Linked DNA regions of Shinella zoogloeoides. The protein of the gene in region 1 interacts with the protein of each later gene in a pairwise test. Links are inferred from orthologs where the notes say so. Each region holds a gene or a part of one and is shown in the gene's direction. Other genes may lie near its edges.

The links. Proteins that work in one complex are often made in the same cells at the same time.
Region 2: the proteins of lysA (region 1) and Q9316_RS24490 interact in binary tests that used the Escherichia coli proteins (3 or more experiments, as listed by UniProt). The link is inferred for Shinella zoogloeoides from one-to-one orthologs.

What each region holds. Positions count from the first base shown.
Region 1 is NZ_CP132311.1:3,243,603-3,247,283, reverse strand. What follows is about bases 308-3,258. They hold lysA (diaminopimelate decarboxylase), read left to right. Parts: upstream 308-1,124; coding sequence 1,125-2,393; downstream 2,394-3,258. Other genes in these bases: Q9316_RS16885 (TIGR02302 family protein), read left to right, coding at 2,499-3,258; lptM (LPS translocon maturation chaperone LptM), read left to right, coding at 930-1,112; argH (argininosuccinate lyase), read left to right, coding at 308-824. Also shown: more of argH, read left to right, coding at 1-307; more of Q9316_RS16885, read left to right, coding at 3,259-3,681. UniProt on the Escherichia coli protein: Specifically catalyzes the decarboxylation of meso-diaminopimelate (meso-DAP) to L-lysine. Is not active against the DD- or LL-isomers of diaminopimelate.
Region 2 is NZ_CP132313.1:352,713-355,850, reverse strand. The notes cover bases 7-2,775. They hold Q9316_RS24490 (response regulator), read left to right. Parts: upstream 7-932; coding sequence 933-1,619; downstream 1,620-2,775. Other genes in these bases: Q9316_RS24485 (HAMP domain-containing sensor histidine kinase), read left to right, coding at 1,622-2,775; Q9316_RS24495 (efflux RND transporter periplasmic adaptor subunit), read right to left, coding at 7-680. Also shown: more of Q9316_RS24495, read right to left, coding at 1-6; more of Q9316_RS24485, read left to right, coding at 2,776-2,896. UniProt on the Escherichia coli protein: Response regulator member of the two-component regulatory system CpxA/CpxR which responds to envelope stress response by activating expression of downstream genes including cpxP, degP, dsbA and ppiA.

The sequences.
Region 1 (3,681 bases):
GCCATGCCATCGAGCATCTCGACGAGAGCCCGATCGGCGCGGCCGCGCTCGCCGGCACCGGCTATGCCATCGACCGCCACATGACGGCGAAGGCGCTGGGCTTCCGCGAGCCGACGCGCAACTCCATCGATACGGTCTCGGACCGCGACTTCGCGCTTGAATTCCTGTCGATCGCCGCGATCGCGTCGGTCCATCTGTCGCGCCTTGCGGAAGAAATCGTCATCTGGTCGACGCCGCAGTTCGGCTTCATCCGCCTGTCCGATGCCTTCTCCACCGGCTCTTCCATCATGCCGCAGAAGAAAAACCCGGACGCGGCCGAGCTGGTGCGCGCCAAGACCGGCCGCATCAACGGCTCGCTGATCGCACTGCTCACCGTCATGAAGGGCCTGCCGCTCGCCTATTCCAAGGACATGCAGGAAGACAAGGAACAGGTCTTCGACGCCGCCGAGAGCCTGGAGCTCGCCATCGCCGCGATGACCGGCATGGTGCGTGACATGACGATCCGCACGGACCGCATGAAGGCGGCCGCCGGTTCGGGCTACTCCACCGCGACGGACCTTGCCGACTGGCTGGTGCGCGAGGCGGGCCTTCCCTTCCGCGATGCGCACCACGTCACCGGCCGCGCCGTGGCGCTCGCCGAAAGCAAGGGCTGCGACCTTGCGGACCTGTCGCTTAAGGATCTGCAGGCGATCCATGCCGCCATCACCGCCGATATCTTCAACGTGCTGACGGTCGAGGCCTCGGTCGCCAGCCGCAAGAGCTATGGCGGCACGGCGCCCTCGGAAGTCCGCAGGCAGATCGCCTGGTGGCGGCAGCGGAACTGATCAAGGCGCTTGCAGGACTCATCACCAGATTAAGGGTGCACAAGGCCGGGTGAATTCGCTAAGGATGGTGCCCACTCGACCACCGGCATTTCCAGGGAACGCTTCATGACACGCATCGACATCGGCAGGCTGGCTCTCGTGCTTTGCCTTTCCGCAGCGGTTCTGACTGCCTGCGGGCGCAAGGGCGATCTGGAACGGCCGGGCGTCCAGCCGGTCTACAAGACCATCAACGGCAAGAAGGTCGAGCAGGTCGACGACAAGCCCTTCCTCCTCGACCCGCTTCTCTAACGGACAGCACTCGTGAACCATTTCGAGCATCGTGACGGCATCCTCCATGCGGAGGATGTACCGGTTCCGGAGATCGCCAAGGCGGTCGGTACGCCCTTCTACTGCTATTCGACGGCCACGCTGGAACGGCACTACAAGGTGTTCTCCAAGGCGTTCGACGGCGTGGATGCGCTGGTCTGCTACGCCATGAAGGCGAATTCCAACCAGGCGGTGCTGAAGACGCTCGCCCGCCTCGGCGCCGGTATCGACGTGGTCTCGGAAGGCGAATTGCGCCGGGCGCTTGCCGCCGGCGTTCCCGCTTCGCGCATCATGTTCTCCGGCGTCGGCAAGACGCCGCGCGAGATGGACCTGGGGCTCGAAGCCGGCATCTACTGCTTCAATGTCGAATCCGAGCCGGAACTCGAAATCCTGAACGCCCGCGCCGTCAAGGCCGGCAAGATCGCGCATGTCTCGTTCCGCATCAATCCCGACGTCGATGCCCGCACCCATGCGAAAATCTCGACGGGCAAGAAGGAAAACAAGTTCGGCATCTCCTGGGAGCGCGCGCGCGCCGTCTATGCCCGCGCCGCGAGCCTGCCGGGCATAAAGGTGACCGGCATCGACATGCATATCGGCAGCCAGATCACCGAGCTGCAGCCCTTCGACGATGCCTTCCGGCTGCTGCGCGAACTCGTGGAGACGCTGCGGGCCGATGGCCATACGATCGATCACGTCGATGTCGGCGGCGGTCTCGGCATTCCCTACAAGATGGACAATGCGCCGCCCCCGCTGCCGGATGCCTATGCGGAGATCGTCAAGAACCAGCTCAAGGGGCTCGGCTGCAAGATCGTCACCGAACCCGGCCGTCTGATCGTCGGCAATGCCGGCATCCTCGTCACAGAGGTCATCTATGTGAAGGACGGTGGGGAGAAGACCTTCGTCATCGTCGACGCGGCGATGAACGATCTCATCCGCCCGACGCTCTACGAGGCCTGGCACGAGGTCCAGCCGGTCGTCATCTCCGCGGCGAACGCGCCGCGCATTCGCGCCGATGTCGTCGGCCCGGTCTGCGAGACGGGCGACTATCTGGCGCAGGACCGTGAAATGGCGCAACCCAAGCCCGGTGACCTGATCGCCGTCGGTTCGGCCGGTGCTTACGGCGCGGTGCAGGCCGGCACCTACAACAGCCGCCTGCTCATCCCGGAAGTGCTGGTGAACGGCTCGCAGTTCCACGTCATCCGGCCGCGACCTTCCTATGACGACCTGATCGGCCTCGACTCCCTGCCGGACTGGCTTGCCTGAGCCGCGAAGGGGCAAAGCCGTTCACGATTTTGCGCGTGCCCTCGTCTTCGCCACAAAGCATGTTATCTTTTGGCGGTGACGACCAGCGGCGGAGAATGGTGAACGATGGCGACTGAAAGGCAGCGCGAGACGAAGGCGACCGGCAATCCGCTGGCACGCCGGCTTGCGGGCAAACGCCTTGCCGCCCGGGCCATCCTTTATCTGGAAGCGCTCGCGCCGCGCCTGCTTCCGGTCCTCCTGCTGGTCGCCGGTTTCCTGGCGCTGACATGGTTCGGCTATTTCCGCCATGTGCCTTTCTGGCTGCATATCGCGACTCTCGCCGCCTTTGCGCTCGGTCTCGTCGGGCTCATCCTGCGCCTACGCGGCGTGGACTGGCCGTCCCTCGACAGGGCCGATCGCATGCTGGAAGCGCGCAATGCGCTGACGCATCAGGCGATCCGCGTGCAGGACGACAGGCCGGCAGGCGGCGATGCCTTTGGTGAGGCGCTGTGGCGTGAGCACCAGGCCCGCATGGCGCGCATGATCGGTTCGCTGCGCACGGGCGCGCCGGAGCCGGATATCGCCCGCCACGACCGCCATGCGCTGCGCGCCGTTCCGGTGCTGCTCCTCGCCATCGCCTTTGCCTTCTCCTATTCCAACCGCGCCGGCATGCTGGCCGACGTCGTTTCCTTGCGCACCCCCGCAGAGGCGGCGCCGGACGTGCGCATCGACGCCTGGGTCACGCCGCCGGCGCACACGTCGCGCGCGCCCGTCTTCCTCACCGGCAACGGGCAGGGACAGCCGGCCGAGGCGGCGAAGAGCGAGATCCGTATTCCGCAATTCAGCGAGCTCACCGTGCGCGTGACCGGCGGCAGCGGCGACGAGCAGGTGAACTACCAGGCGGCCGGCGAGGCCGCGGCGACCGTCATCCGCCCCGAGGAGGAAAAGCCGAAGGACGAGAAGGCGGGCGCGTCGAAGACGGAAGCGAAGGTGCCGGCCGCGGCCGTCGGTGACGCGAGGACGATGCGCTACAAGATCGTGAAGGACGGCACGCTGACGGTCGACGGCCGCAACTGGGCCCTCTCGGTCATTCCGGACCGCGTACCGGAAATCGCTTTCGACGGCATTCCGAAGAGGACGGTGGCCTCGGCGCTGGAGATCAGCTTCATCGCCAAGGATGACTACGGCCTCCAGGAGGCCCATGCGGAGATCGTGCCGGTCGATCAGCCGAAGGATGCGCGCCCGCTCTATCCGCTGCCCGAATACCGGCTGGACCTGCCGCGCCGTGCGGCGCGCGACGCCAAGGGCA
Region 2 (3,138 bases), on another replicon or contig:
ATTTCTCTCAGTCGCTTAACCGGCAGTTCTGCCTGCCATTCGATCCGGTTCTGGCGGATCAGTTTGAACAGCTCGTCGCCTGCCGTCACCACCTTGCCAAGCGACGCGGAACGTTCCGAGATCACGCCGTCGTCGTTTGCATAGACCTTCGTGCGGCCGAGGGTGAGCTGCGCCGAGACCAGTGCGGCCTGTGACGAGGCGAGGGCCGCTTTGGCCTTTCGTTCCGCAATCAGATATTCCGTCGTTTTCTGGCTGGATATTGCCCCGGAGCCCGCTAGCCCGCGGGCACGGTTGGCATTTGCGGTCGCCTCTTCGAGATCGGCCTCAGCCTGCTCGACACTTGCCTGCTGTTGCTCGAGTTCCGCCTGAGCGGTTTCAGCTGCAAACTGCACCAGCAAATCGCCCTTTTTCACTGCCGTCCCGACATCGGCCTTGACGTCGATGATCCGCAATCCGCTGACTTCAGCGGCGATTACGGCTTCATGCCACGCAGCAAGGCGGCCGCTTGCGGGAATGAGCACCGGCCACCTGGAGATCTGCGGTTTGGTCACGGTCACGGTGAGTGCGGCCGCACCGGCCGTTGCTTGCGTGTCCTCCTGCGCCCACACAGGCGGGGCAAGGGCCAGACCAGCAATGCAGGCGATCGTCATCGTCGCCAAAGCACATGAGTATCTGCGCATCAGTTCATTCCCTTTGCAGAGGCCAGCACGCCGGTCGGCTCGTGCGACCCGCGAGCAAGCTCACGGCGGTGAGGGCCGATAGAGAGGATGGAAAGATGGTGCGCATAAAAGCAGAGCCGCCCTTCAGTGGAGGCCGCACTATAGGGATCGCTGTGTTAATGTCGGTCAAGACCGTGTTAAGTTAGGTAAAACTGCTGTCTTCGCAGCCCCAAGGCCGTAATGCTGAACTCAGCGGATGAGCGAGAACCGGGTATGACGAAGGTACTTTTGATCGATGACGACACTGAGCTGACCAACCTGCTCGGCGAATATTTGACCGAAGAAGGTTTTTCGGTCGAGACAACGGTGGATGGTCGTGTCGGAGTGGCCGAGGCCATGTCGGCTTCGGCCGACTTGATCGTGCTGGACATCATGATGCCACGGGTGAACGGCATTGAGGTGCTGCGCAAGATCCGTCAGGTGAGCGATGTGCCGGTGCTGATGCTGACAGCGCGGGGAGACGATGTCGACCGCATCGCCGGCCTCAATCTCGGCGCCGACGACTATGTGTCAAAGCCATGCTCGCCGGGTGAGCTGTCAGCCCGCATCCGCGCTATCCTGCGTCGGTCCGGCCGGACAGAGCGCGACGGCACCTTCAACGAGATCCGGGCCGGCGAACTTGTCCTCCATCCGTCGAGCCGGAAGGCCGAGTGGCTGGCCGCTCCCCTGGAACTGACGGGCACCGAGTTCTGTCTACTCGAAGTGCTCGCCCGCTCCGCGGGCCAACTCGTCTCCAAGCAGGAAATCTCGTTACGTGCCTTCGGCAAACCGCTGACCGCCTTCGATCGCCGGATAGACGTCCATATCAGCAGCATCCGCCAGAAACTTGGGGCACGTGCCGATGGCCAGCCTTGGATCCAGGCTGTACGCGGCCGCGGCTACCAGTTGCTGGAAGACTAGCCATGCGTCGTCTGTTCTGGAAATTCTTTACCGTTGTCTGGCTGGCCATGGCAGGATCGATCGCGATCGTGTTCGCGATCAGCAGTCTGTTTCCGTCGCCGTTCGAAGAAGAGGTCGCCAATCGCGAGCTTTCTCTGACGCTGGCGACTGTTTCCCAGACGTTGCAGGCCAATGGGGTCGACGCGGCAGAAAGGCTGGTGGCTGCTGTGCGTCGAACCGGTCGCGACACCTCGGTCACGATCACCGCGCTCGGACCAGCCATCGACTGTGCAGCGCAGGATGGTGATTTGCTTGTTCAAAACGCCGTGCACAACGGCGAATGCTATCGAATGGAGATAGCCGGCCCTAGGGCAAGCATGGTGTTAAAGACCTGGTGGCGAGCGGTTCCATGGCTGGCGGCCTTGCTTGCTGCCGCCGGCGCCGCCTATTGGCTCGCCCGCCACTTCATTACCCCTGTCGAGCAGATCCGCCACGGACTCCGCTCGCTGGCCCAAGGCAAACTCGACGTACGTATCGCCCATACGATCGGTGCCAAGCGAGACGAAATCACCTCGCTTGCGCATGATATGGACATCACGGCTGCCCGGCTCGAGGAGCTCCAGACAGCCCAGCAGCAGCTGTTTCACGACGTGTCGCATGAACTGCGCTCACCCCTGTCTCGGCTGCAGGCCGCCATCGGCGTGCTACAGCAAAACCCGGCGAGGCTGTCGGCGATGGTTGAGCGCATGGGCGGCGAGGTCGAGCGGCTCGACACTTTGGTCGGTGAAATCCTGACCCTGGCGAGGTTGTCGGATCGCGGTACCCCTCGGTTCGAGCGACAGACCCTCGATATTATCGATCTTCTCCGGGAGATCATAGAGGATGCCGGTTTTGAGGGGCAGGCGCGCGACATCAGCGTTTACTACGAGGGTGTCGACAGCTTCGTGGCCTCAGTCAACGGAGAGCTAATTTACCGCGCGCTCGAAAATGTCGTTCGTAATGCGATCACCCACACCGGACCCGGTACTGTGGTCCGCGTTGCCTCAAAGGTCGTGGACCGAGAACTGGTCGTTACCATCGACGACGATGGACAGGGCGTGCCGGCTGCGGAGCTGGAAATGATCTTCAAACCGTTCTCACAGAGTTCGACCGTCACCACACGCTCCGGCTTCGGCCTCGGCCTTGCCATCGCCCGCCGGGCCGCCGAATGGCATGGCGGCGCCGCATCGGCGGAAAACAGGGATGCTGGAGGGTTTCGCGTAATCATCACACTGCCGGCCCATTATGTAGGTCCTTGATGGGTTGTGATCCAGGCTTGCGTTGAGCTTGATCGTGCATGATCAGACAGCGCGGTTGTGTCTACAAAGACGGTCTGCTTCTGCGCTAATAAGCGATCCGTGTACCAAGGCCATCCACCACTTAGACCCTAAACCATCGTCGTTCGCCGGAGCTGCAAGTCCCATAATTCTGCACGGCACACAGGTGTCTAGCAGCTGACCAACCAGCGAGCTAGCCAAAGAATTGGAAGCCAACGGTTCGA